Linked DNA regions of Formosa sp. Hel1_33_131. The main gene of each other region encodes a partner of the protein of the gene in region 2 in a complex. Links are inferred from orthologs where the notes say so. Each region holds a gene or a part of one and is shown on either strand. Other genes may lie near its edges. The genes, in order: secY and secA.

What was found.
Region 1: the proteins of secA (region 2) and secY are in contact, whole or in part, in a crystal structure (PDB 3DIN), measured with the Thermotoga maritima proteins. The link is inferred for Formosa sp. Hel1_33_131 from one-to-one orthologs. Residues at the interface, in WP_004082002.1 of Thermotoga maritima: Glu261, Ala262, Arg263, Lys300, Ala301, Arg302, Thr303, Ile304, Ile305, Leu323, Tyr324, Asp325, Pro326, Val329, Ser330, Tyr333, Ile336, Lys340, Phe345, Val349, Glu363, Phe364, Tyr374, Ser375, Gly376, Gly377, Glu393, Ile395, Thr482, Ser483; in WP_004081795.1 of Thermotoga maritima: Glu108, Gly109, Glu110, Glu111, Ala236, Glu237, Arg238, Arg239, Ile240, Thr241, Ile242, Gln243, Tyr244, Ala245, Arg246, Arg247, Val248, Thr249, Gly250, Arg251, Arg252, Val253, Tyr254, Gly256, Ala257, Ser258, Thr259, Tyr260, Leu261, Pro262.

What each region holds. Positions count from the first base shown.
Region 1 is NZ_CP017260.1:779,539-795,901, forward strand. What follows is about bases 256-3,101. They hold secY (preprotein translocase subunit SecY), read right to left. Parts: upstream 2,434-3,101; coding sequence 1,078-2,433; downstream 256-1,077. Other genes in these bases: rpsK (30S ribosomal protein S11), read right to left, coding at 256-327; rpsM (30S ribosomal protein S13), read right to left, coding at 339-713; ykgO (type B 50S ribosomal protein L36), read right to left, coding at 716-832; infA (translation initiation factor IF-1), read right to left, coding at 847-1,062; rplO (50S ribosomal protein L15), read right to left, coding at 2,445-2,897. In the rest of the region: more of rpsK, read right to left, coding at 1-255; rpsE (30S ribosomal protein S5), read right to left, coding at 3,102-3,626; rplR (50S ribosomal protein L18), read right to left, coding at 3,634-3,990; rplF (50S ribosomal protein L6), read right to left, coding at 4,001-4,543; rpsH (30S ribosomal protein S8), read right to left, coding at 4,561-4,959; rpsN (30S ribosomal protein S14), read right to left, coding at 5,019-5,288; rplE (50S ribosomal protein L5), read right to left, coding at 5,292-5,843; rplX (50S ribosomal protein L24), read right to left, coding at 5,849-6,160; rplN (50S ribosomal protein L14), read right to left, coding at 6,171-6,539; rpsQ (30S ribosomal protein S17), read right to left, coding at 6,542-6,799; rpmC (50S ribosomal protein L29), read right to left, coding at 6,817-7,008; rplP (50S ribosomal protein L16), read right to left, coding at 7,022-7,441; rpsC (30S ribosomal protein S3), read right to left, coding at 7,463-8,176; rplV (50S ribosomal protein L22), read right to left, coding at 8,180-8,590; rpsS (30S ribosomal protein S19), read right to left, coding at 8,596-8,874; rplB (50S ribosomal protein L2), read right to left, coding at 8,881-9,705; and 5 more genes. UniProt on the Escherichia coli protein: The central subunit of the protein translocation channel SecYEG. Consists of two halves formed by TMs 1-5 and 6-10.
Region 2 is NZ_CP017260.1:217,679-230,891, reverse strand. The notes cover bases 1,971-5,910. They hold secA (preprotein translocase subunit SecA), read right to left. Parts: upstream 5,525-5,910; coding sequence 2,171-5,524; downstream 1,971-2,170. Other genes in these bases: FORMB_RS01060 (DUF2795 domain-containing protein), read right to left, coding at 5,654-5,875. Also shown: FORMB_RS01080 (hypothetical protein), read right to left, coding at 402-989; FORMB_RS01075 (hypothetical protein), read right to left, coding at 993-1,295; FORMB_RS01070 (hypothetical protein), read right to left, coding at 1,329-1,781; FORMB_RS01055 (cob(I)yrinic acid a,c-diamide adenosyltransferase), read right to left, coding at 6,031-6,606; FORMB_RS13210 (hypothetical protein), read right to left, coding at 6,657-7,187; FORMB_RS01045 (ABC-F family ATP-binding cassette domain-containing protein), read right to left, coding at 7,214-9,073; FORMB_RS01040 (lipoprotein N-acyltransferase Lnb domain-containing protein), read right to left, coding at 9,101-10,279; FORMB_RS01035 (PorV/PorQ family protein), read right to left, coding at 10,279-11,301; pssA (CDP-diacylglycerol--serine O-phosphatidyltransferase), read left to right, coding at 11,467-12,159; FORMB_RS01025 (DUF808 domain-containing protein), read left to right, coding at 12,182-13,063; lptB (LPS export ABC transporter ATP-binding protein), read right to left, coding at 13,070-13,213. UniProt on the Escherichia coli protein: Required for protein export, interacts with the SecYEG preprotein conducting channel.

The DNA.
Region 1 (16,363 bases), 550 kb from region 2 along the record:
AATGATTTCAGTAACTTCAATTCCGCTGTTGTGTAAAGAACGTATTGCTGACTCTCTACCATTTCCAGGGCCCTTAACGTATACTTTCACTTTCTTAAGACCTGCTTCTTTTGCAGGGCCAGAAGCGTCCTCTGCTGCTAATTGTGCAGCGTAAGGCGTATTCTTTTTAGAACCTCTAAAACCCATTTTTCCAGCTGATGACCATGAGATCACGTCGCCTTTTTTATTGGTTAATGATATGATAATGTTATTAAAAGAAGCTGTTACGTGTGCTTCCCCCGTAGATTCTACGATAACTTTACGTTTTTTAGTACTTGACTTTGCCATATTACTAATTATTATTTAGTTACTTTTTTCTTGTTCGCAACTGTTTTTCTTCTACCTTTTCTAGTTCTTGAATTGTTCTTCGTACGTTGTCCACGTAAAGGAAGACCCGCTCTATGGCGAATTCCTCTGTAACAACCGATATCCATTAAACGTTTAATGTTTAATTGAATCTCAGAACGAAGTTCTCCTTCAATTTTAAAAGTTCCAACAGCATCACGAAGTCTTCCGATTTCTTCATCGGTCCAATCGGATACTTTAGTACTTTCATCAACTTTTGCTTCCGCTAAAATTTCTTTAGCTCTACTTCTACCTATTCCATAGATATAAGTTAAAGAGATTACTCCTCTTTTTTGTTTTGGGATGTCTACCCCTGCAATTCTAGCCATAATTAACCTTGTCTTTGTTTGAACCTAGGATTCTTTTTGTTTATAACGTAAAGTCTTCCTTTTCTACGTACGATCTTACAATCTACGCTTCTCTTTTTAATGGATGCTCTTACTTTCATCTTTTTACTTCTTGTTAGTATCTATAAGTTATTCTTGCCTTAGATAAATCGTAAGGACTCATTTCCAGTTTTACTTTATCACCTGGTAGTAATTTAATGTAATGCATACGCATCTTACCAGAGATATGGGCGGTCACAACGTGACCATTTTCTAATTCTACTCGGAACATCGCATTTGATAATGCTTCGATGATGCTTCCGTCTTGTTCTATTGCTGCTTGTTTTGCCATGTAGTTATATTGAGCCTATTGAACTGCTTTTCTATTTTTACCTGTTTTCATCAAGCCATCGTAGTGTTTGTTCAACAAGTATGAATTTACTTGCTGCATGGTGTCGATTGCAACTCCCACCATAATTAATAATGAAGTTCCTCCAAAGAATAATGCCCATCCTTGTTGGATATCCATCAAGCGAACAATGATTGCTGGAAACACAGCAATAAGTGCTAGAAACATAGAACCCGGTAGGGTGATTTGTGACATTATTTTATCAAGGTATTCTGAGGTTTCCGAGCCAGGTCGAATTCCAGGAATAAATCCTCCACTTCGTTTTAAATCATCAGCCATCTTATTGGTAGGCACTGTAATTGCTGTATAGAAATAAGTAAAGACAATGATTAAGAGTGCAAACGCAATGTTGTACCATAAACCAAACATACTATTTCCAGCAAAATTAGCAACCAACCATTGACCGACGGTTGAATCTTTTAAGATATCAAGACCTCCTAATAAACCTGGTACAAACATAATTGCTTGTGCAAAGATTATTGGCATTACTCCAGAAGCATTAAGCTTTAGAGGAATGTATTGTCTTGACCCCATGATGTTTTTTTCGTAGCCACCAGAAGCGGTACGTCTTGCATACTGAACTGCTATTTTTCTTACGGCCATGACTAACATGATCGACGCTAAGATAATAACAAACCATATGACAAGTTCAATTAAAATTTTGATTAATCCTCCTTGAGATTGATTCACAGCAGAGTCAAATTCTTGTGCGAATGATAATGGCATGTTTGCAATAATACCTACCATAATCAAAAGTGAGATTCCATTACCAATACCTTTGTCCGTAATCTTTTCTCCTAACCACATTGCAAAAACACAACCGGTTACTAGTATTACTATAGAAGAGAAATAAAACACTCCACCTTGACCTAAAGTGAAAGCTTGTGTACCGCCCATAAGCGCAGGAAGACTTGTTAAGTAGGCTGGTGCCTGTACTAAACAGATCCCAATTGTTAACCAACGGGTGATTTGTGTAATTTTCTTTTGACCACTAGCACCTTCTTTCTGAAGTTTCTGAAGATAAGGAATCGCAATTCCCATCAACTGAACGACAATAGAAGCCGAAATGTAAGGCATAATCCCTAATGCAAAAACCGAAGCTTTTGCGAAGGCACCACCTGTAAATGCATTTAAGAGTCCAAGAAGTCCTGAGTCCGTTTTGGATGCTAAAGATCCTAACTGTGAAGCGTCAATTCCGGGAAGCACAACTTGTGCTCCAAAACGATATACTAGCAACAGACCTAAAGTTAGAAGAATTCTATCTTTAAGTTCTGTAATTTTCCAAACGTTTTTTAATGTCTCTATAAATTTCATTTGTTGGGGTGTTATAGGGTTACAACTTCACCTCCAGCAGCTTCAATAGCCGCTTTTGCTGTTGCTGTGAATTTATGTGCTGAAACTTTTAACTTAGCTTTCAACTCACCTCTTCCTAAAATTTTAATCAATTCATGCTTACGTCCTAAACGCAATTCAACGATTGTTTCAAAATCTAATTCAGATTTAATTTTCTTTTCGTCAACTAACAGTTGAAGGGTATCAAGATTAATTCCTTGATAGTCTTTACGGTTAATGTTTGTGAAACCAAACTTAGGCACACGTCTTTGTAATGGCATTTGACCACCTTCAAAACCTACTTTTCTAGAGTAACCAGAACGAGATTTAGCACCATTGTGACCACGAGTTGCCGTACCACCTTTACCAGAACCTTGTCCTCTACCGACTCTTTTACCTTGACTTTTAACTGAACCTGCAGCAGGTCGTAAATTACTTAAATTCATTTTTCAGTATATTTTAAGCTTCTTGTACAGAAACTAAATGTTTTACTTTATTGACCATTCCTAAAATGTTAGGTGTCGCCTCATGTTCTATCGTTTGACCAATCTTTTTAAGACCAAGCGCTAATAATGTTAGCTTTTGTCTTTGTGTACGATTGATCGCACTTTTTTGTTTTGTTACTTTTATCTTAGCCATCTTGTCGTAAATTAACCGTTAAAAACTTGTGTAAGAGAAATTCCTCTCTCACGTGCTATTGACTTCGCATCTCTTAATTGAAGTAAAGCATCAAAAGTAGCTTTTACAACATTGTGAGCGTTTGAAGATCCTTGGGATTTTGATAAAACATCATGTACTCCAACGGCTTCAAGAACAGTTCTTACAGCTCCACCAGCAATAACCCCTGTACCAGGTGCTGCAGGGATGATGTTTACTCTTGCTCCGCCAAATTTACCTTTTTGTTCGTGAGGCAGTGTCCCTTTGATTAAAGGAATTCTAACTAAGTTTTTCTTAGCATCTTCAATTCCTTTCGCAATTGCACTGGCTACATCTTTAGATTTACCTAAACCGTGTCCTACAACACCAGCTTCGTCACCGACTACTACAATCGCTGAAAATCCGAATGCTCTACCACCTTTTGTTACTTTTGTAACTCTTTGCACACCTACCAAACGGTCTTTTAAATCCAACCCACTTGGTTTTACTAGTTCTGCACTTTTGTATTTTTGATACATAATTTCTTTAGAATTTAAGTCCTGCTTCTCTAGCGCCTTCCGCTAATGATTTTACTCTACCGTGATATAAATAACCACCTCTATCAAAAGTGATGCTTTCAACACCTGCCTTTATTGCTTTTGCTGCTACTGACTTCCCAACTAATGTTGCGATTTCAATTTTAGATCCTTTTGAAGTGCTGATATCTTTATCTCTTGAAGAAGCCGCACTAATGGTTACACCAGTGACGTCGTCTACTAATTGAGCATAAATTTCTTTATTACTTCTAAAAACAGCCAATCGAGGTTGAGACGCTGTCCCATTTACAATTTTACGTATTCTGTTTTTAATTCTTTGTCTTCTATCGTTTTTTGATAATGCCATAACTAACTTATTAAGCTGATTTACCTGCTTTTCTTCTTAATACTTCGCCTACGAACTTAATTCCTTTTCCTTTGTATGGCTCAGGCGCTCTGAAACCACGGATTTTAGCAGCAACTTGTCCAACAAGTTGTTTGTCGTGTGACGTTAATTTGATAATTGGGTTTTTCCCTTTGTCTGAAACTGTCTCTACTTTTACTTCAGGAGCGATGTTCAAAACAATATTATGAGAAAATCCTAAAGCTAAATCAAGTTTATTTCCTTGATTAGATGCTCTATATCCAACTCCTACGAGTTCTAATTCTTTTGACCATCCAGTAGTAACACCTTGGATCATGTTAAAAATTAAAGCTCTGTAAAGACCATGTTTTGCTTTGTGATCTTTATGTTCAGAAGAACGTTCTAAAATAACATGTCCTTCTTCTATTTTAATACTTATAGCAGAGAATTCTTGAGTTAGCTCCCCTAGTTTACCTTTAACCGTAATAAGGTTATCCGTTATATCTAAGCTCACTCCTTCTGGAATCGCTACTGGGTTTTTTCCTATTCTTGACATTTCTTAAATCTTTAAAATTAGTAAACGTAACACAATACTTCGCCACCAACATTTTCTCTTTGAGCCTGCTTTCCTGTCATCACTCCGTGAGAAGTTGAAACGATTGCAATTCCAAGGCCATTAAGAATACGTGGATGATCGCTAGATCCTGAGTATTTACGTAAACCTGGTTTACTTATTCTTTGGATTTTTTTGATTACAGGTTCTTTGGTTTCCTTATTGTACTTGAGTGCTATCTTGATAGTACCTTGTACAGTAGTGTCATCAAATTTGTAACTTAAAACATATCCTTGATCGAATAATATTTTTGTAATCTCTTTCTTTAAATTAGATGCAGGAATCTCTACAACTCTGTGATTTGCACGAACTGCGTTTCTAATTCTTGTTAAGTAATCCGCTATTGGATCTGTATACATAGTGTATTAATTTGCGGTTTTGGTTTTCTATTATTAGAACCTGAAACCAATTTATAATTTTACCAACTTGCTTTTCTAACGCCGGGTATTAATCCATTGTTTGCCATTTCTCTGAACATAACTCTTGAGAGTCCAAACTGACGCATATATCCTTTTGGACGACCCGTTAGTTTACATCTGTTGTGCATACGAACTGGTGATGCATTTACAGGTAATTTTTGCAATCCTTGGTAATCGCCTGCTTCTTTTAACGCTTTACGTCTGTCCGCATATTTTGCAACTACTTTTGCTCTTTTTACCTCACGGGCTTTCATTGATTCTTTAGCCATAGCTTAATTCTTTTTAAAAGGGACCCCTAATTCTGTTAATAATGATTTCGCTTCTTTATCGGTATCGGCGTCGGTTACAAATGTAATGTCCATTCCCGAGATTTTATTGACTTTATCAATATTTATTTCAGGAAAAATAATTTGTTCCGTAACTCCTAAATTGTAGTTACCTCTACCGTCAAATCCATTTGCTTTGATTCCGTTGAAATCTCTAACACGTGGAAGCGCAGATGTTACTAAACGATCTAAAAACTCATACATTTTTTCGCCACGTAAGGTTACTTTAACACCAATTGGCATTCCTTTACGTAGTTTAAAAGTTGCAACATCTTTTTTAGATATTGTTGCAATTGCTTTTTGTCCAGAAATTTTAGTGACCTCTTCTATTGCATAGTCGATTAACTTCTTGTCTGAAACAGCCGCACCAACACCTTTAGATATCACTATCTTTTGCAGTTTTGGAACTTGCATTACATTTTTATATCCGAATTCTTCTGTAAGAGCCGACATTACTCTGTCTTTATACTCTTGTTTTAATCTTGGAATGTATCCCATAATTCTTAAATTACTTCGTTAGATTTCTTTGAAAATCTTACTTTCTTACCGTCTTCCATTTTAAACCCAACTCTCGTTGTTTCACCTTTTGCAGTTAACAAAGATAAGTTTGATATTTGGATTGACGCTTCTTTTTCAACGATACCACCTTGAGGGCTTTGAGCACTAGGCTTCATGTGTTTTTTCACCATGTTTACCCCTTCAACGATCACTTTATTTTTTTCTATTAATACTTTCACAATTTTACCTTCAGAACCTTTATGGTCTCCAGCAATAACCCTTACGGTATCTCCTGATTTTATTTTGAGCTTTCCCATGTTTCTTAAATTAAAGCACTTCTGGTGCTAATGATACAATTTTCATGAATTGCTTATCACGAAGTTCTCTTGCTACTGGTCCAAAAACACGTGTTCCTCTCATTTCACCAGTAGGATTCAAAAGAACACAGGCGTTGTCGTCAAATCTTATATAAGATCCGTCTGGACGTCTTACTTCTTTTGCAGTTCGTACCACTACGGCTGTTGAAACTGCTCCTTTTTTGATGGTTCCGTTAGGAGTCGCATCTTTAATAGTAACAACAATTTTGTCACCAAGGGATGCATATCTACGTTTTGTACCACCTAGAACACGAATGGTTAATACCTCTTTTGCTCCAGTGTTATCAGCTACTTTTAATCTTGATTCTTGTTGTACCATAATTATTTAGCTCTATCAATGATTTCTACTAGTCTCCAACATTTAGATTTACTTAAGGGTCTTGTTTCCATGATCCTTACAGTATCACCTTCGTTGCAGTCGTTTTGCTCGTCGTGTGCTACGTACTTTTTAGTCTTTAGCACGAACTTTCCGTACATAGGATGTTTTACTTTTTTCACTTCAGAAACCACTATTGATTTCATCATTTTGTTACTTGTAACAACGCCTACACGTTCTTTTCTTAAATTTCTTTTTTCCATCTTTCAGCAGAATACAATTATTGCACTTCTCTATTTGTTAACTCCGTTGCCAACCGTGCTACAGATCGTCTTACAGATCGTAATTGGATTGGATTTTCGAGTGGTGATATTGCGTGGGTCATTTTCAGATCCGCGTAAGTCTTTTTCGTATCACTAAGTTTCTCTTGTAACTCAGCTGTCGATAGTTCTTTAATTTCAGATTGTTTCATAATATCAATAAAATTAAGCTTCGTAGTCTCTAGCGATTACAAATTTGGTTTTAACTGGTAATTTTTGAGCTGCTAAACGCAATGCTTCTTTAGCAACGTCAAGTGGCACACCACCAACTTCAAATAATATTCTTCCTGGTTTCACAACAGCTGCCCAATATTCAACGGCACCTTTTCCTTTACCCATCCTTACTTCAAGCGGCTTTTTTGTGATTGGCTTGTCTGGAAATATTTTTATCCATAACTGACCTTCTCTTTTCATATGGCGTGTTGCAGCGATACGAGCAGCTTCAATTTGACGTGAAGTTAAAAAATTTGAATCGAGTGATTTTATACCAAACATTCCGTTAGAAAGTTGATGTCCTCTCTCGGAGTTTCCTTTCATTCGTCCTTTCTGGACTTTACGAAATTTTGTTCTTTTTGGTTGTAACATTTTCTTTTAATTTATAAAAAATTACTTTCTACGGCGAGGTTTCGAGTTCGATGAACGGTTTCCTTTGTCTTGTCCTTTTGAAAGACCTACTAAAGGAGATAATTCACGTTTCCCATATACTTCACCTTTCATAATCCATACTTTGATCCCTAATCTACCATAAGTAGTATGGGCTTCAACTAAAGCATAGTCTATGTCAGCTCTAAATGTTGATAAAGGAATTCTTCCATCTTTATAATGTTCGCTACGTGCCATTTCAGCACCATTGAGACGACCACTAATTTGAATCTTTATTCCTTCAGAGTTCATTCGCATCGTGGCTTGAATGGCCATTTTGATTGCACGTTTGTAAGAAATACGATTTTCAATTTGACGAGCGACACTCGTTGCTACTAAAAACGCATCTAGTTCAGGACGCTTAATCTCAAAGATGTTTAATTGAACTTCTTTATTTGTGAGTTTTCTTAATTCTTCTTTCAACTTGTCTACCTCTTGACCGCCTTTACCAATAATGATTCCAGGTCGAGCCGTTGTGATAGTAACGGTTACAAGTTTAAGAGTTCTTTCGATAATCACTCTAGATACACTAGCTTTTACTAAACGAACAAAGATGTACTTTCTGATTTTATCATCCTCAGCAAGCTTGTCTCCGTAATCGTTACCTCCGTACCAGTTAGATTCCCATCCTCTGATGATTCCAAGGCGATTTCCTATTGGATTTGTCTTCTGTCCCATTTATTAATTGCTTTGTGTGTTATTTTTAGCTCCAAGTACGACTGTAACGTGATTGGATCTTTTTCTAATTCTGTGTGCACGACCTTGAGGTGCTGGACGAAGTCTCTTTAACATGGAACCTCCATCTACTGTGATTTCTTTTACAAAAAGATCCGCATCTTCAATGTTTGCATCTTCGTTTTTAGATTGCCAGTTAGCGACAGCCGATAGAACTAATTTTTCTAAACGACGTGATGCTTCTTTTGAACTAAATCTCAAAACGTTAAGTGCCTTTTCTACCTTTTCGCCTCTTACTAAATCAGCTACTAAGCGCATTTTTCTTGGTGACGTAGGACAGTTATTAAGCTTTGCAAAAGCGATTTGCTTTTTTCCAGCTTTAATAGCGTCTGCCATTTGTTTTTTACGACTTCCCATAGCTCTTATTTTTTACCTTTATTTTTAGCACCTGCATGTCCACGGAATGAACGTGTTGGTGAAAATTCTCCTAGTTTATGACCTACCATGTTTTCAGTAACATATACTGGTACAAATTGGCGGCCGTTGTGTACTGCAATTGTTTGTCCAACAAAATCCGGTGTAATCATACTGGCTCTAGACCAAGTTTTGATAACTGTTTTTTTGTTAGCGTCTACATTAGCAGCGACTTTTTTCTCTAACTTATAATGAACGAAAGGTCCTTTTTTTAATGATCTTGCCATGTCTTATTATTTCTTTCTACGTTCTATAATATACTTATTACTTGCTTTGGTCTTAGAACGGGTTCTAAATCCTTTAGCAGGAATACCGTTTCTTGAACGTGGATGTCCACCTGATGATTTTCCTTCACCACCACCCATTGGGTGATCGACTGGATTCATAACAACTGGTCTTGTTCTTGGACGTCTTCCTAACCAACGGCTTCTACCTGCTTTACCTGACACCAATAATTGGTGATCCGAGTTAGATACAACTCCGATAGTGGCGTTACATCCTAGCAATAGTAAACGCGTTTCACCAGATGGTAATTTTACCGTAGCAAATTTACCGTCTCTTGCCATTAATTGTGCAAATGCACCAGCACTACGTGCCATAACAGCTCCTTGTCCCGGACGTAGTTCGATACAAGAGATGATGGTTCCTAATGGAATTTGACTTAAAGGCATTGAATTCCCAACCTCTGGAACAACATCTACACCTGACACCAACTTTTGACCTACTTGAAGACCGTTTTGTGCAATGATATAGCGTTTTTCACCATCTTGGTAATTCAGAAGCGCAATAAATGCAGTTCTGTTTGGATCGTATTCAATAGATTTCACTTCGGCTGGAATCCCAGCTTTTTCTCTTTTGAAATCGATGATACGATATCTTTTCTTATGACCTCCACCGATATAGCGCATGGTCATTTTTCCTTGACTGTTTCTACCACCTGAACGTTTTTTCGGAGCTAATAAACTCTTCTCCGGCTTATCAGTAGTAATGGCATCATAGCCGTTTACTACTCTAAATCGCTGTCCTGGGGTGATTGGTTTTAATTTTCTTACTGACATGTTTGTCTAATTAGATATTAGCGTATAAATCAATCGTTTCACCTTCCGCCAGTTGTACAAGTGCTTTTTTAACAGCATTTGTTTTACCATGTTGAATCCCCGTTTTTGTAAACTTGGTTTTTCGATCTGGACGGACATTTATTGTACGAACTTTTTCAACAGAAACACCGTAAGCAGCTTCCACTGCTTTTTTGATTTCTACCTTGTTCGCCTTCGTATTCACTTGAAAGCTGAAGCAGTTTCTCAACTCACTCGCTTGTGATGCTTTCTCTGTGATTATTGGTTTAATTAAGATACTCATGGTTTTCTTATTTACTTAAATTCGTTTCAATATTCTTTAAAGCGCTTTCAAAAAGCACTACTTGATTCGCGTTTAATATTTTATAAGTACTTATTTCTGAGTCTATTAAAACTTCAGAGCCCTTTAAATTCCGCGAGGACAAATATACATTATTATTTGAGCCACCCAAGACAAATAAAGACTTTTTGCTATCAAGGTTTAAGGCCTTTAATACAGCTGTAAAGTTCTTTGTTTTTGGAGTGTCAAATGTAAAGTCTTCTATAACCGTAATTGATTTTTCAGAAGCTTTTATTGTAAAGGCCGACTTTCGTGCTAAACGCTTTACATTTTTATTTAACTTGAAGCTGTAGTTTCTAGGTCTTGGACCGAACATGCGACCACCACCTCTAAAAACACCAGACTTGATACTTCCCGCACGGGCTGTACCAGTTCCTTTTTGCTTCTTGATCTTTCGAGTACTTCCCGAAATCTCAGCTCTTTCTTTTGACTTGTGCGTTCCTTGACGTTGGTTAGCAAGATATTGCTTAACATCTAGGTAAACCGCATGATTGTTTGGCTCTATAGCAAATACATCGTTAGAAAGGTCTGCCTTTCTACCTGTATCTTTTCCGTTTAAATCTAAAACTGCTACTTTCATTATTTCTGAATGATTAAATAAGCGTTTTTAGGACCAGGAACACATCCTTTGATCACAAGTAGATTTTTTTCAGTTACTACTTTTAAAACTCTTAAATTTTGAACTTTAACTGTGTCGGTTCCCATACGTCCTGCCATTTTCATTCCTTTGAAAACTCTAGCTGGATACGAAGCCGCACCAATAGATCCTGGTGCACGTAAACGGTTGTGCTGTCCGTGAGTCGCTTGACCCACACCTGCAAATCCATGACGTTTTACAACCCCTTGAAATCCTTTACCTTTTGAAGTTCCAGAAACATCAACAAATTCGCCTTCGGCAAAATGCTCTACTGTTATGGTGTCTCCTAATTTGTACTCCTCATCAAATCCTTTAAATTCCGCGACTTTTCTCTTAACAGAAGTACCTGCTTTTTTGGCGTGACCTAAGTCAGCTTTCGTAGCACTTTTCTCTGTCTTGTCATCGAAACCAAGCTGAAGGGCTGAATAGCCATCAACTTCTTCGGTTCTGACTTGGGTAACAACGCATGGCCCAACTTCTATAACGGTACATGGCATATTTTTACCATTCGCGTCGAAGATGCTGGTCATTCCGATTTTTTTTCCTATTAACCCAGACATATTTATATATTTATTAATTAACTCTTTTTATTCCAAAACAAAGGGTCAAAATACGTTTCAACCCTGAATTGTATTTTTTCCGTTTTTCCCTTGCACTCAGCTTGGGACATGTAAATCGCTGATTTTCAGCAATTATATCAAAAATTAAGGTGGTGACCTATGTTTTTCGAGCTGCAAATTTAGATAAATTTAATCTATTCACCTAAATTATTTAGAAATTATTTTAAATGCGCCTACACTTCCTTCTGTTTTGAGAATACAGATATAAAAGGTGTTGGATGGAATTGTATGACTTAGGCGAATGGTTTCACTCGTTCCAATCTGTTGATTTGGTTTATCGATGAGGCGTTTTCCGGTAAGATCAAAAAGATAAACATCGGTATTTTTTGGAGCCTTTGAAATATTTTTAATTATAAGTTGTTGATTGTCGATCAAAACAGTAAAGTCGGGTGTTAGGTCTGAAATATCAGAAGGCTCAAATCCAAGGGTACTTGTTATAAGGTGGTTTATATAGTAATCTTGCACTTTTTGAATCCAAAAATGATCGTCTGTCAATGTCGCTCCAGGAGCCACTGGATCTCCAATTCCATCGGTACTGTCTCCTACACCAGCTCCCATAAGCACTAGTTTCACACCTATATCATTGAGTTCTTCAAAATGATTTCCGAAAGTGACATGTTTACTAGTGGGGTTAGAAATTAACTTTGGATCGTTATGTTTGTTTTGAGAAAAATAATCAAACCGTGCTTGATCATTTGAAAAATCGATTTCATCGCCAAAGAAAAAAGGGGATGCAGAATCTTCATAATATTTTGAAGTATTTGGGAGTGTTGCAAAGTTGGTGCCGGTGTACTCATTAATAGTTGTAGAGCCGTTTATGTGTCCTACGGTAATTTGCCATAATATAACATGAACCCCAGCTTCTTCAAATAAAGCCCTGACAAAAGCGAAGTAATTGAGCCAGTGGTCATTATTCCAAAACCAAGTCCAAGAAGATGGATCGGCAGGGTCGCTTGCATTGCTATAACCCAACGCATCGAGACCATATTTATCTATGGAAATAAAATCTGCATTATGGCTCATGATCCCCATTCTTTCACTATAACGATAAATATCAATTGCGGTCTGTTTTATCTTTTGTAGCTGCGTTTGAAAATCACCACCTCCAACTCCGCTAACATTGTCTGTTTCTCTAATAATTCCGCGGACTCCTGCAACATTCGGCTTTGCCCATAAGTTCATTTGCCACCCAAATTCTAAATTCAAATTATCATCAATTCGTTTTTTATTGATTTCAAAGTTGATGCGTTCTACAAGCGATTTAAGGGTTCCAGCATTGGTTCCAATCGTTGTTGCACCTACAGCAGTTGCCAAGGTTTCAGGTTCTGAATTTTGTTGCATATACCCTAAGAAATCGGGCTCAAAAATGACTCCAAAAAACTCATCGCCTACAATGTCTCTTACTTGATTTAAAAACAGCTCTAAGTTCTCAAAATAGGCTGTCATATAGGTAGGAGACTGAATGTGTTCTAGATTTGTAGTGTATGATTCTCCTCCATCAGGGATGTTATAAAATATAAAAACAGGCATCAGCCCCATCTTTAGACTGTTTCTTGCAAACTTCATGACTCTATCTGGTTGCCATGTGTTCCAACCGATTAATGGCCCTCCATTTATATACGTATATCGAACGTCCATTCGATTGTTGAGCATTAAATTAGTGTTGTTGATGCCGTTATTAAAGAAGTTTACATCGTCGGGGATATCTTCAGAGACAGAGCCTATAGAAATATGAGTGGGGTATCTAGGCACGGTGCCATCTGCATTATCAATTCGGAGTCCGATGTAATACTTGTCGCCATCGGATGTTGTGATTTCTAGACCGGTTCTCCCTGGATTATTGGAGTTGACGGTTAGTTTAGAATTTGCAAAAGAAAACTGAGTCAGTGTTAAATCCCGTGATTTGACACTTGTAATGGTTTTATCAAAAGTAAAAACTTTGGTAACACCTTCTAAACCTTTAAGTTGATAGGGCAAATTGGCAAATAGAATCGACTCTTTAGAAGGGTCTATTATTTCATATTTTAAATACACATAATTAGAAGTCCCCATATCATCTGTAATTCCTAATCTTAAATTAGTGATTCCATATTGAGAAGGCGTCCAAGAAATAGAGGTTGCCGTGGCGCTAGCAGAAGATGTGATCGTTGTGAATTCATCGTATAAGGATATGCTTTGTATCGGTCGATCTGTTTGGCTGGCTGTAAAATGAATGACTATGGGGGTAAAATTTAATTGAAAAAACCTTGAATCAGATTCTGGAGTTGTTAATGCAATGTTTGGAGGCTGGTTCTTCGCCACTTTAATAGCTCCTATAAGTTCGGAACTTAAATTAATACTATTTGTACCTTCTATTCTAATATTGTAGTCTGTGTAAGCATCTGGTATAAAATCGTAGGTGTATTGATTATTTGCACCAAGGGTCATGTCAAAAGACTGAAATGTGCTTTGGCTAAATTTTTTGATGAATACTTTTGTAGTGCTAATTGGAAAATCAACATCTACAATTGTGGCTAAAATATTGATGGTCTGCAGAGTGGGTTGTATAAAAGTTTTAGCACCTTCAAAACTTGAGGTTAATACTGGTGGTTTTACACAAATTCCTAAAAAAACATAGGCATCAGATTGGTCTGGAGTCACAGTTCCAACAATAGGGTAGGATGTTCTATACAAGCCTTCATTATACACTACATTTACATTTCCTACATAATTATCCGGTTTGGACACCCAATCTATAAAGTCATCACAATTGGTTTGAATTGTTAAATTGGCTGGGACACAAGTACCTATATTTGTCCATAAAGCATTTGTGTTGGGTGGATTTCCGCCACTAGTTACATAGGCTGTGTTTTCGTATATAAATCCATTATAATAAACTGTGCTAGGAGTCCCTGAGGTAAATGGGTAGTTTCTTGTACTATACCAATTTGGCGCCGCACAATTTGAATTATAGGCTTCGAGGCTAAAAACGACAGTTGCTATATTAGCGTTTTCATCTTCAACAAAAGCCGTAATTGTGGTGATTCCATCTAGAGCTGGCGTCCAAGAGGCTCTATAGTTATTATTGACATAGCTCGCATATACAGCTTGTGAATTAGCTGTTGTTTTATAATAGACCTTTTTTGGTGGTAAATTCCCGTTTACTTGGGCATTAAAAACTAAACTGATGGGTTGGCTCGCTGTATAGTAGGAGAGACTTCCATCTGCTGGAGAAACCAAACTAATAGAGGGTGGCACTTGTCTGTTAATAATAATTGAAGCATTATAAAACCCCTCTTTATTAGATTGATTGGTCGCTTTAAAAACTAAGGTGTATGCGCCATAGGTTGTAGGAAGCCAATTATAATCATAAGTACCAGCTGTAACTGTTGATTCGGAAAGTACTGTACTTACAACATCCACTCCGTCTTTTTGAATTGTAATTAAGACCTCTGTAATATCAACCCCGAAATCTTGAACTGTAGCAGTTGCTAAAATATTTTGAAGCGGATCCATCGTATAGTTTTGTGAGGCCGAGATATTTGATGTGACTGTTGGTGGCTTCACACAAACACCTTCAAAAGTATACGCATCATGTGAATCTGGTCTCACATCTATATTAATATAATATTTAGCTTTATATAACCCATTATTATAACTTACCAGGGCATCTGTTGGAAAGCCGGTTGTGGCACCAGGTTGTGTAACCCAAGCGGTCGCAGACGCACAATCTGCATCCGAAGCAACAGGGACAACACTGCTGGTACAAGCCCCTAGTAACGTCCAAGCAGGATTTACATCTGGTGCGGCAGTATTAGCGTTCACATACCCTGCGTTTCTGTAAACGTTATTAGTATGATATACATGATATCCGATCGAATAGTTTCTGGTTGCATCCCAGACAGGGACTCCGCAATCATTTCCAAATTGGGCAAATGTAAAATAACTCACAAACAGAAATACCAAAGAGATAAAAGATGTTTTCATTTTAGAAGAAATTGAGGGTTAGGTTTGGGGTTACTTTTTAAGGATTTTTTTATAAAATATACCAGACTCCGTTTTTAGTTCCATTATATAAAGGGTACTTTCAAAGGCACTTAAATCGATACTAGAAGTGTCGGGGTTTAATTTATGATATAACCTATTACCTTTGATATCGAAAATATTTATTTCGTTGATTTTGTGTGGAGATTTAATTGTTATACTGTGTTCTAAAGGGTTTGGATAGACTTTTGGCACTTCACTCTTAACTTGGTCATCAACACTGAACGTTGAACTAAAATAATTGAAATAATCTGTAGAGAATTCATACGCAGAGGCACAATTGGCTGCCGCATCCCAGTTAACAGACCATGTCATCACCCCTCTTAAACCTGGATGTGGGCCATTTTGCAATGTGTAACTCCTCCCTGAAAAGGTTGTTCCAAACCTCAAATAACCCAAGGCTTTGATCGTCTCTGAAGGTTGTAAATATCCTCCGGCAGGTGCCGCTGCTGGGCACGCTGGAATACCAACCATAATTTTTGAGGCTGGTAATCCCGGAAAATTAAATCCTGTTGAAGCTACATTAAAACCTGTGATTAACATATCTGACATAGACGTTAGAAAATCGGGGGTTGCTTGAGAATACGCTTGTCCATCTAATGCAGTGACAGATCCCGTATTATAAAGTTGCACCATCACTAAATCTAATTCAGAACGCAAGTTATGAATCACTGGTAAAAAAGCTCCAGCCGTATTGGTATATGTTGAGCCCCCAACCTGAACGTAAAAGGTTTCAGGAGCACATGTTAAAATAAGATTAGCTCCATAATGTGCCTTTAGTTCTTTAAAAGCATCTACTACATTTTTAAGTTTTGGAAACGCAGAGATTCCTGTATATGAAAAATCGGTTAAGGCGCCAGCCCCGAAATCCATAGAACCTCCTTCAAAATCTAAGTCAATACCATCAAAACCATATTCATCAATAATGTCTTTCAGCCCTTGAACAAATTCATTTTTTTGTGCAACAGTACTTAACTCTACATGACCATTTTGCCCTCCTATGGATACAATTACAGGGAT
Region 2 (13,213 bases):
ATTACAATTATGGCTCCGCTTGTGCTTGTTTCTTCTTTAGGAATTCCGCCCAATAGATAGAGTAAAGTTCTTATCCCAACCAAAACAGAAAGTATTATCATAATTCCGTAAAAGAAATTGATGGTTTTCCATAGATATTCAAATAATACTTGCTTATCGTATTTGTCTAACATTTCGGTTTTCTCAAATTACTCCCAACGGTTTTGTATATGATTTGGCGTGTTTGGTAGATTGGCTTGCGAGTGATTTGGCAGCAGCTGTGCTGCGTGAGAATCAGATAGGCAAGCGAAGCTACGTTTACGTTTTATTCATATAATTTACTTTGTCTAAGTTAAGCAAAATTGTTGATGCTTTTAGTTCAGCCACGCTGAATTATATACGTTGTTATGTGCTGGCTTTTATTAATTTCCAGTAAATCTCTTCAATCGAAATCCTCTTTTTGCAGATTGACTCGCTTGAAAGTAATTTATTGGTATAGAATATAATTTTGAAATTGATTCCAATATTGGGCTTATTTTATCATATCTCATCTTGTCATTTTTTAGAATCAAATGATAAAAAGACGCCCAAGTTATTGCAGCATCATTAAAAGAAACATCGTTTTCAAATCCAATTAATGAATAACATTTACAAAATGGAAATAATTCCTTTGCTAAATTTTTGTTTACAGAAGAGCAAGCAGATATGAATAATCGTTTATAGTCTAAAACTGGTGTTACAAATTCAGAAAATAAATCAAAATCGATAGAATTTAAGGTTGTCTCAATAGATTCTTCACTCCCATGACATGAGAAATGAAGATACCTATATTCTGTTTCTTTAAAAATTTTCAGGACTTCTTCCAATTCCTGTGAAGTCCGAATATAATAATATTGCGTTTTCACACCTCCTAACTTTAAAATTCTTGAAAGAAATTTACCTTCATAACGGTCAAGTTTTTCATCCCTAAATTCTAGGCTCTCAATTATAAAAACTCCTTTTTTAGGCATTATTTAATCTTTTAGAAAAGGTGAATCCTTTGTGATAGTAAAGCTTTGATTTCTATAATTTAGATTTACTGTGTCTGCAAATTCAAGTCCAGCTTTCAATGTGCCACGTAAAGTTTCTATACAAGTAAAAAATGCTATTTGCACCGCATATTTTAATGTGTCTTGTGACTCAACTTTTTGAGGATTATTCAAAGCGTTTTCACAACATTCTTCAAGCATAGCTTTATGAAGTGGATGAATATTTTCAAGAGGTATTTTATCGTCAAAATCTTTAGTTACTAAATCGTATAATTCTTTTACTTCCATAGTCTTTTACGCTCGTTATAAATTATTGGTTAATTAATAGCCACCTTTTAAAGAAAAGCTTATATCATTTATTTTAACTGTTCTGTTTCCAGAACTAACTTTTCCTGACAAATTATAACCGATTATATTATTTCCAATTGAACTAACCTTTCCTGATAAATTATATCCAATAGTTACATTGCCAATCGAACTAACTTTTCCTGATAAGTTGTAATTAACCGGAATATTTCCAATAGAACTTATTTTTCCTGACAAATTATAATTAATTACAAGGTTTCCGATAGAGCTAACTTTTCCTGATAAATTATAATTAATCACGATATTTCCAACAGAACTAACTTTTCCAGAAATATTATATGATGTGTTGCCATCAAGTTCTATACTTGAGATTTCTCCAACTGAATTAAGAGTTATTTCTCCATTTTCATTACTTAAGGTCACATTAAAAGTGCCCGTTACGTTTACATTTACTTTTTTTAATTTCATATTTAGATTCTAATTTTATCAAGAAAATATCGAATTATTATACTTTCAAATTTGCCCAATTTAAATATATGCATAAAATTTAATGTTAAGCACGTATTTTTTTCAGCTTGCACATAACTCGTTATATGTCAACAAAAGGGTGTATTAACGGATATATATCCCGGGATAACACAATGTTTTAGTTGTTATTATACGTAACTGATTTTAGCGCAAACATCTTGCTTGCCCCCGCATCTAAAATTCAAATAAAAAAATCGCTTACATTCGGTTAAGCTGCTTATGAAGATTCAGATCTGGGGATTAAAATCTGTTGTAATGTTATAAAAAAAATCACGTACATCCAAAGATACACGTGATTTTAACAATTCAGTTCTGTAAGTTAAGGCTGCTTACTCATCGATCAGCACCCATTCTCCTTTGGCAATCAGTGGTTCTGCTTGCTTGTATTTCGTAGTTTTTTTCTCGCCACTCATCACGTGCTTAATGGTCACACGATCGTTACGTCCAATTTTGGGTTGGTCCCTCGTAATCGTTTCCACCACTTGTGGTTGACGTTGCGTATTCCCAGCCGCTCTTGATTCCGCAGAACGCTCGTCTAAGTTTTGGATGTTCTCTTTAGAGGTTTGTGTTTTCTCACGTCGGCGTGTTTTTGCTTCTTGAATCACATTAGCCGTTTCTTGTGGAATTTCTCCTTTAAATAAGAAGGAAATCACCTCTTTATTCACTTGGTCAATCATGGACTTAAACAGTTCAAACGACTCAAATTTATAAATCAATAAAGGATCTTTTTGTTCGTGTACCGCCAATTGTACCGATTGTTTCAACTCGTCCATTTTTCGTAAATGAGTTTTCCAAGCATCGTCAATAATCGCTAACGAAATGTTTTTCTCAAAATCCGTTACCAACTGTTTTCCGTTGGTTTGATAGGCTTTTTCAAGATCGGTGATCACCTGTAAGGATTTTACACCATCGGTAAAAGGCACCACAATACGCTTGAATTTATCGCGCTGTGTCTCATATACATTTTGAATCACTGGGAATGCCAACTCTGCATTGCGCTCCATTTTGGAAATGTAATGTTGAAAGGCATTTTTATATACCGTTCCTGCAATGTCTAGAGCTGTCATGCTTGAGAACTCATCCGCCGTCACAGGCGAACTCATTGAGAAATAACGAATCAGTTCAAACTCAAAGTTTTTATAATCGTTGTTGGCTTTATTCTCCTCTGTAATAATTTCAGACGTGTCATAAATCATATTCGCCAAATCGACCCGAAGACGTTCTCCAAACAAGGCGTTGTAGCGACGTTTGTACACCACTTCACGCTGAGAGTTCATCACATCATCATATTCCAATAGACGCTTACGCACTCCAAATTGATTTTCCTCTACTTTTTTCTGAGCACGCTCAATAGACTTAGAAATCATGGAATGCTGAATCACTTCGCCTTCTTCAAGACCCATACGGTCCATCATTTTGGCAATGCGTTCGCTTCCAAAAAGACGCATTAGATTGTCTTCTAAAGACACATAAAATTGTGAGCTTCCAGGATCTCCTTGACGTCCTGCACGTCCACGTAACTGTCTGTCCACACGTCGCGAATCGTGACGCTCCGTACCTACAATCGCCAATCCGCCTGCGGCCTTCACTTCTTCAGACAATTTGATATCCGTTCCACGACCTGCCATGTTGGTGGCAATGGTCACTTGTCCGGGCTGTCCCGCTTCTGCCACAATATCCGCTTCTTTTTTATGCAATTTTGCATTTAAGACGTTGTGAGGAATTTTGCGTATGCTCAACATTTTTCCTAACAACTCACTAATTTCTACATTCGTTGTTCCAATCAATACCGGACGTCCTGCTTTTGATAAGGTCGTCACTTCATCAATAACGGCATTGTATTTTTCACGTTTGGTTTTATACACTAAATCTTCGCGATCGTCTCTTGCAATCGGACGGTTGGTCGGAATTTCGATCACATCCAATTTATAAATCTCCCAAAATTCACCTGCTTCTGTCACCGCTGTACCTGTCATTCCAGACAGCTTGCGGTACATTCTAAAGTAATTCTGTAAGGTTACTGTCGCAAAGGTTTGTGTTGCCGCTTCAATTTTTACATTTTCCTTAGCTTCAATCGCTTGGTGCAATCCATCACTGTAACGACGCCCGTCCATAATACGACCGGTTTGCTCATCCACAATCATGACTTTATTTTCCATCACCACATATTGAATGTCTTTTTCAAAGAGGGCATAGGCTTTTAAAAGTTGATTGAGCGTATGAATGCGTTCCGATTTGATTCCAAACTCTCTAAACAATTCTTCTTTGAGTTCGGCTTCTTTTTCAGTCGGAAGATTTTGAGTTTCAATTTTTGAAATTTCCATGCCAATTTCAGGCATCACAAAAAAGTCAGGGTTGTCTTTTCCAGAAAGGTATTCGACGCCTTTATCAGACAATTCAATCTGATTGTTTTTCTCATCAATCACATAATAGAGTTCTTCATCCACTTTGGGCATTTCTCTATTGTTGTCTTGCATATAGAAATTCTCCGTTTTTTGAAGGAGTTGTCTGATTCCTTCTTCACTTAAAAATTTAATTAATGCTTTGTTTTTTGGAATTCCTCTAAAAACACGTAACAACTGGAATCCACCTTCTTTGGTCTCTCCAGCAGCAATCATTTTTTTAGCATCCACTAACACCCCTGTAAGGTATTTTCGTTGAACGCTAACAATGTCTTCTACTTTTGGTTTTAACTCTACAAATTCATGACGATCGCCTTGAGGAATGGGCCCTGAAATAATCAAGGGTGTTCGGGCATCATCAATTAAAACAGAATCAATTTCATCGACAATCGCATAATGGGGTGGACGTTGCACAAGATCATCGGGCGTATGCGCCATATTATCTCTTAGGTAATCAAATCCAAATTCGTTATTCGTACCGTAAGTAATATCGGCATTGTAAGCGTTTTTACGTTCTTGAGAATTCGGTTGGTGGTAATCGATACAATCAATACTCAACCCATGGAATTGAAAAATGGGTGCCATCCACGCACTGTCTCTTTTTGCTAAGTAATCATTCACCGTTACCAAGTGAACTCCTTTGCCTGTGATCGCGTTTAAATATACTGGCAGCGTTGCTACGAGTGTTTTACCTTCTCCTGTGTGCATCTCAGCAATTTTCCCTTGATGCATCGCGACACCGCCTATAAGCTGCACGTCGTAGTGCACCATATCCCAAGTGATCGGTTTTCCAGCGGCATCCCAAGAATTGGCCCAAAAGGCTTTTTCGCCATTTAAAGTGACATAGTCTTTAGTCCCTGAAAGTTCTCGGTCAAAAGGACTGGCAGTCACCTCAATTTGTGGATTGTTCACAAAACGTTTGGCAGTTTCTTTGATGACAGAATAGGCTTCAGGAAGAATGGCATCTAAAACTTCTTGCGTTTGTGCATATACTTCATCTTTCAGACCATCAATTTCCAGATAGATTTCTTCTTTTCGGTCGATATCCTCCGTGGTGTCTGCTTCAACGTACAATGTAGCGATGCTATCTTCAAGTGCTTTGCAAGCCTCGGAGATCGTCGATTTGAATTCTTGAGTCTTCGCTCTTAGAGCATCGTTACTCAAGGCAGCAGTGGCTGCTTCAAATGTTTTTATTTTGTGGACGATTGGCATGATTGCCTTCACGTCTTGTTTGGATTTATCTCCAACGAATACTTTTAGTACCGAATTCAGTAAACTCATTTTTGGGTTTTATTTTAATAATCTTTAATTGTAAAGACAGTCAAAGATACAGTTTGTTGTTATTTTCTTTGTGAAATAAAGCAAAAAAAAAGCCTCATTTGAGACTTTTTTAAATAATTTTTGAGTTTTTTAATATTCATCTTCATTCCAAAGATAATCTTCATCTGATGGATAATCAGGCCAGATTTCTTGAATGGAGTCGTATGAATCCCCTTCATCTTCAATAGATTGTAGGTTTTCCACAACTTCTAGTGGAGCTCCTGTTCTTATAGAATAATCTATCAATTCATCTTTAGTGGCGGGCCAAGGCGCGTCACTTAGGTAAGAGGCAAGTTCAAGTGTCCAATACATGTGTTGAAATATTTAATTTTTGCAAAAATAATTTTTTACATGAAAAAATCAAGTAAAAAAGCATTTATTTCTTCAATAAAGTTATGAACGTTTAATTACCATCTGATAAACTAAAAAATTGTTAGACAGTGATTTGTAATAATTGGCTTCCTAATTTAGGAGGGTTTATTAGGAATCCACTTGATTTCCTCCGCTTCTAACTCTTTAGACAATTTTCGTGCCAACACAAAAATGAAGTCCGACAAGCGATTCAAATAAATAAGTACTTCGGGTTGGGTGGGCTGATCTGCGTTGAGTTTAGAGACATTTCTCTCGGCACGGCGACAAATACAGCGTGCAATATGACAGAATGACACGGTTTGATGACCTCCGGGCAAAATAAAATGGGTCATTGGAGGCAATGCCAAATTCATCGCATCAATTTCGGTTTCTAAAAATGCAATGGCATCCGCTTCTAGAAAAGTGATTCCGAGACGTTTTCTTTTAGATTCATCCTTCAGTTTCTCTGGATCGGTTGCCAAAAGAGAACCAATGATAAACAATTGGTTTTGTATTTTAATGAGTGTTGTTTTGCTGTCCTTTGAAATCGCCTGATCGCGGATCAAACCAAGGTAGGAGTTCAACTCATCGACGGTGCCGTAGCAATCTATTCTCAAATCATGCTTTGGTATTCGGGTGCCTCCAACAAGTCCCGTGGTTCCTTTATCTCCTGTTTTTGTGTAGATTTTCATACGTTATTTTGAGCTATAAAGTTAAAAGTAATATTTCAATCACCAAGTAATTAGAGCCTTATTGTGAAATGTTCTTTGGGTTGTTCGGTTCTAAAAAACAACAGTCCCCAATAAAAGGCGTCAATAGACACAGACACTTCCGACTGAGATTTTAACTGATTCCAGTGTTCAAATCTGGTTTTAGTTCCCCGTATGGAAGGGATAAGGATCAAGGAATCTCTGTCGTAAATTTGAAACAAGACAGATATCGAGTGCAATTCAATGGTTTTTAAATCGAGATAAATCAAACAAGGAGTTTTTAAAACTTCTTGCTTTTTATTGATTAAATCGTCAATCGTTTTGAATGTAGATATGTTTTGTACCAGATTTAAGGCATGTTTAAATTTTGGATCAATGGTGTCAGGGACAAAACAGTTCTCAAACTTAAAATAAGCGCCTAAGCGTATTAAGAACTTTGACTTTGAATCCTTTGAAGAAAGCTGTTGATAAATATTGTAGTTTGTGTGGTCATAAAAACAGTTGGTAAGCAAACCAAACACAAAAGGGGAGTGGACGCCATGTTGATTTTTGGAGTACCACAAAAATTTAATATATGATAACAGTCGGTTCAATTTAGTTTTTCATTTAACTCTAACCACCTTAGTTCTTTTTCTTCTATTACATCATTTAAGATTTTCAATTCGTCAGAAAGCGCTCCGATAGTGTCCATATCAATCTCTGGAACGAGGAATTTAGCTTCCAATTCTTTTTTGTCAAACTCAAGTGATTTCAATTTGCTCTCTAGATTTTTGAGTTCTTTTTGTTCGTTAAAACTTAATTTAGCTTCGGATTGACCCTCTGTAGAAACCTTTGAAGCTGTTATTTTTTTGGGCTCTGCCGCCACAGGCGTACTGTCTTCATAAGTTCTGAAATCGGAATAATTTCCAGGGAAATCTTCCACCATACCTTCGCCACGAAACACAAATAAATGATCGACAATTTTATCCATAAAATAACGGTCATGCGAAACCACTAACAGACAGCCCGGAAAATCGAGTAAGAAGTTTTCCAAAACATTCAGCGTAACAATGTCTAAATCATTGGTCGGCTCATCGAGAATTAGAAAGTTAGGATTTTGAATCAATACCGTACATAAATACAGACGTTTTCGTTCGCCGCCACTCAGTTTTTCTACAAAATCATATTGTTTTTTTCGACTGAATAAAAAGCGTTCAAGCAATTGTTGGGCACTAATTTGCTTGCCTTTCATCAGAGGGATGTATTCCCCAAATTCACGAACCACATCAATGACCTTTTGCATTGGTTTCGCTTTGATTCCATCTTGTGTATAATAGCCAAACTTGATGGTTTCTCCTTGAATGATTTTACCACTATCGGGCTTTAACCCCCCAGTAATCATGTTCAAAAACGTCGATTTTCCTGTCCCATTTTTACCAATAATTCCAATCCGTTCTCCACGTTGAAATACGTATTCAAATTTGTCTAAAATGACTTTTTCCTCAAACGCTTTAGAGACTTTGTAAATCTCTAAAATCTTACTTCCCAAGCGTTCCATGTTGATTTCCAACTGAACTTCATGATCGTTTCGACGTTTGTTGGCACGTTCTTTTATTTCATAAAAATCATCGATTCTGGATTTAGATTTGGTCGTACGTGCTTTTGGCTGACGACGCATCCACCCGAGTTCTTTTTTAAAGAGTTGTTTGGATTTATTAGTTTCAATCGCTTCACGCTCAATACGCTCTTCTTTTTTCTCGAGGTAGTAAGAGTAATTTCCTTTATAATTGTAAATACAGCCTTCGTCTAATTCGATAATTTCGGAACAAACGCGCTCTAAAAAGTACCGGTCATGCGTAACCATAAATAGGGTGATGTTTTCCTTCGCAAAAAACGATTCCAACCACTCAATCATTTCTAAATCCAAATGGTTTGTCGGCTCATCTAAAATAAGTAAATCGGGTTTGCTTAAAAGGGTATTGGCCAATGCCAAACGTTTTTGCTGTCCTCCAGAAAGTTCACTCACTTTTTGGTTTAAATTTTCAAGTTTTAACTTGAAAAGGATTTGTGTGTATTGGGTTTCAAAATCCCAAGCTTGGTAGCGCTCCATATCATCAAAAGCTGTTTGATAGAGATTGCTGTCCTCTGGATTTTCAAGTGCTGCATGGTAGGTGTTGATGACTTTTAAAATCGGATTGTCCGAATTAAAAATTGTTTCCTCAATCGTCAGGGTTTGATCTAAAACAGGTTCTTGCGATAAAAAGGTGGTTCGCAGTCCTTTTCGATAAATGATTTGCCCCGTATCGGGGGAATCTTTTCCTGAAAGAATATTTAAAATAGACGTTTTTCCGGTACCATTTTTGGCAACAAATGCTATTTTTTGATCTTTATGAATACTAAAAGAAAGGTCTTCGAACAGATTAAGTTCGCCGTACGATTTCGATATATTTTCTACGTTGAGATAATTCAAAATTTTGTTTTTGCAAAGAAAGGATAATTATATACGAATTGCAGCCTTGAAATGATGAATTAAAAATAAATATCGCACAGAAATAGCAATCAGAAGTGGAATCAATCCAATCGCAAAGGATTGTACGCCTGTGATCCAATGCAGCCCCATCAGAGATAGAAGTACTACAAGGAATTTCAGATAGCTCAGCCCACGATTGTTTAACCTCGATTTACGGATGGACGGAAGGAATAAAAGATTCAGAGCGCAGGCCCATAAAAGGTTGTAGTTATAAGCGGTTGTTTGATGGTCGGTTGCAAACCAAAGCAGCAATAAAAACACACCAATGCAGCCCGTAATGGCAAATAAACTCACGTCAAGCCATTTGCTGCGCGTGTTGTTTTTGTAATCGTTATAAGTGATGAAGAGCATGATAAGGGCTAGAATTCCCAAGATGAAAAGCGGACTGCTAAAAAAGTCACTTTTTGTAATAGCATCAGAAGGGCTCAGTGTTTTTGAGGCAGTCACTAGTTTTGAATCGTCTGTTTTTAAACGTGAATTTTCAAGCAGTTGGTGTAAATATTTAGGCAAAAACATGTGTTCTTCAACGCTGGCAATCTGGTCTATTTTTGAACCCAAGGCAATATCAATTCCAAGGCTTCCCCATGAATTTTGATTCAAATCGGAACGAATTAAATTTCTAAATGAAAACTGTTTAAAGGAAGGAGCAGGGTTATACACGACTTGGTAGTCGAGTGTAGTTTCAATGCCATCTTTTATTTTTGTAGCACAATTGTTATAGAAAAAATCATAGGGGTAAGTTTTATTTTCTGGTTTGATATTTTCTTTTAACAACTTATAAAACGCAGTTTTTTGGTCTGAACTTAGGTTTAAAACTTGCTCTTTAACACTTCGGTTTTGATATTGATAGTACCCAAAAAAGGTTTCAAATTTGTATTGACTCATTTGATAGTCAAGTTTTCCTTGCGCAAATTTCAGATAAAAATTTTCTGTTTCAAAGTCATACCGACCGTAGTCAAACACAATGTCAAATTTGTAAACAGGATCTTTGATCCGAATCGCATTGTGTCCAAAAGCATCGTTTAAAGAAGTGCCTGGTCCAATGGTCAGAATACTGATTTTGGACTCTGTCGTCAACTCAAGCTGTGCATTTACAGAGAAGCTTATAAATATAAGTAAAAGCGTAATTAATTTTTTAAAGTTCATTATCTAAAGATGCTTAAATCGATTTTGAGAGAAAATACATTGGAGTATAAGGCGGCACTTTGATCGCCAATATCCGTAAAGGCGTAGTCTAAGTATATGCCATTATATTTAAATCCGACGCCAAAATTAGGTTGAAAGGTTAAAGGCGTAGAGTTGTCAAGTTGTAATTCATTTTGAAAATTTCCGACACCAGCTCTAAAAAACACCAGATCCGTATATCCAAATTCAAGACCTAGAGCGGGATTGATACTGACAAAAGAGGAGGAGATCACATCGTTGTTTTCTTCAAACCGACAGATTAGATCCACTTCAGTTCTCAGTGTGTAATCGTAATTAAAGGTAAAGAGTTTCGACATTCCAAGTTGCAATTTAGGAAGTGTGAGCTCCGTGGCTTCAGGTTCTTCTTGGTTTTGTCCTGGGATGGCATCTTTAATATCTTGTAACCGTTCCTCGTTAATAGCCCATGCATTAAAGGTGGTCGTGACGTCTCTTGCCATCAAACCAAATTTCCAATCATTGGATTCAAACTGAATTCCTAAATCCAAACCAAATCCCCATGAGCTTGCAAAATCCCCTATAATACGTCGAATCACTTTCGCATTGACACCATAATTCCATCCGGGAACAGGGAGTTTTCTCGCAAAAGAAAATGTGAGTGCATAATCTGCTGCCGAAAATAAATTAATCCGATCGTAATTGATCACGCCTTGTTGGTCTATAAGTTTTGTAGTATCTAAAATATCATCGACTCCAAACCGAATTAACGAAAGCCCGACTGCTGTGCGGTCGTCTAAAGGCATGGCAAAAGCAATGTAATTATAGTTGGCAATATTGGCAAAATAACTGGAGTGCATGATGGCAGCCTCACTGTCTTCTAAATGCACCAAGCCCGCAGGATTCCAGTAGCCAGAGTTCACATCATCTGAAGATGCGACCACGGCATTGCTCATTCCCAAAGCAGACGCATCGACCCCAATATTCAAAAATTCATTTGAATATTTTCGAGCGCTTTGAGACACCATTAGGAGGGGTGTCAAAATTATTAAGACAAATTTTAATATTTGCAAGGGCTTTTTTTAAATGAACTGATAAACACTAATGTAAACTCTATTTTTTTTTAGATATTGTTGTTTATTTACTGAAAACAAAAATAGTTTATTATTTTTACTAATTAAATACAATTTATCGTGAAATCATATATCCCTCATTTTATTACATTATTAAATCTATTCTCTGGTTGTGTGGCCGTAATTTTTGCTTTGGAAGGCAATATGAAACTCACCGCCTTGTTTGTCTGTCTGGGTATTTTCTTTGATTTTTTTGACGGACTTCTGGCTCGTAAATTAAATGTGGCAAGTGAACTTGGAGTTCAGTTGGATTCTCTGGCTGACATGGTTACCAGTGGTTTGGTACCCGGTTTGGTACTCTTTCATTTATTAGGTTTAGCGCCACAGCTCTCTTGGGAAACCTACAATTTACTCCCTTATTTTGGGTTGTTAGTGACCTTGGCATCGGCATTCCGTTTGGCAAAATTTAATATCTCTACCAATCAATCAGATGCGTTTATTGGATTGCCAACTCCCGCAAATGCGCTCTTGATTATTTCTTTGCCCTTAATTTTAGAGTATCAACACAGCGATGCAATCAATGTCATTATTTTAAATCCTTGGTTTCTTATCGCGCTGACCTTGGTGAGTTGTTATTTGTTAAATGCACCGATTAAGCTGATTGCCTTAAAATTTAAAACATGGAATTTTAAAGACAATGCCTCACGTTATATATTGATTATTTTATCCTTAGTGCTTCTTGCTATTTTTCAATTTGCAGGGATTCCGCTTGTAATTATTGCATACATCCTTTTGTCAATCGCCTCGAAGTAATTATTAAATAAACACCTCTTTTATGGCTTCAGGCTTTTTTGCATTATTGGATGATATTTCGGTTCTTATGGACGATGTACTCGTGATGAGTAAGGTATCGGCTAAAAAAACAGCCGGCATCCTTGGCGATGATTTAGCCGTCAATGCAGAAAAAGCATCTGGCTTTGTGTCTTCTAGAGAATTGCCTGTGTTGTGGGCCATTACAAAAGGCTCTTTTTTCAATAAACTGATTATTTTGCCTTTTGCATTTTTACTCAGTGCATTTTTACCTTCGGTAATTACATTTATATTGATTTTAGGAGGGCTTTATTTAGCCTATGAAGGCGTTGAAAAGATTCTTGAATACACCGTTCCACACAAACATACGGTTGTTAAGGGAGCTTCTGAAGCAATGTCTGAAATAGAAATTTTAGCCTTAGAAAAAAAGAAAGTAAAATCAGCGATTCTGACGGATTTTATCTTATCCATTGAGATCATTATCATTGTTTTAGGAACTGTACTGGATCAGTCGATAACGATTCAAATTACTGTGGTGAGTATGATTTCCATGATAGCAACGGTTGGGGTGTATGGGATTGTGGCACTCATTGTGCGTATGGACGATTTTGGATTGAAGTTAATACAAATGAGTAAGGGCAAAAAAAACAGCGTTCATTTTATAGGAGTGACCTTAGTGAATGCGTTGCCAGTAGTTATTAAATCGTTATCGGTCGTTGGTACGGTTGCGCTTTTGCTCGTATCGGGGGGGATATTCATTCACAACATCGAAATTTTTCATCACCTTTTAGAAAGTTTCCCAGGGGTTTTAAGGGATTTGATCTTTGGACTCAGCGCAGGAATCATCACCCTTTTAGTGGTGAAACTATCGAAGCGGGTTGTAAAACCGTTTTTGAAAAAAGCTTAAGGGGTTTTAAAACTCTAATTTCTTCTTACGTAACTCAAAATTTTGACCGAGATAGACTTTCCGAACCATTTCATCATTGGCAAGTACTTCGGGTTTTCCAGCTTTAAGAATACTTCCTTCAAACATTAAATAGGTACGGTCGGTAATGGC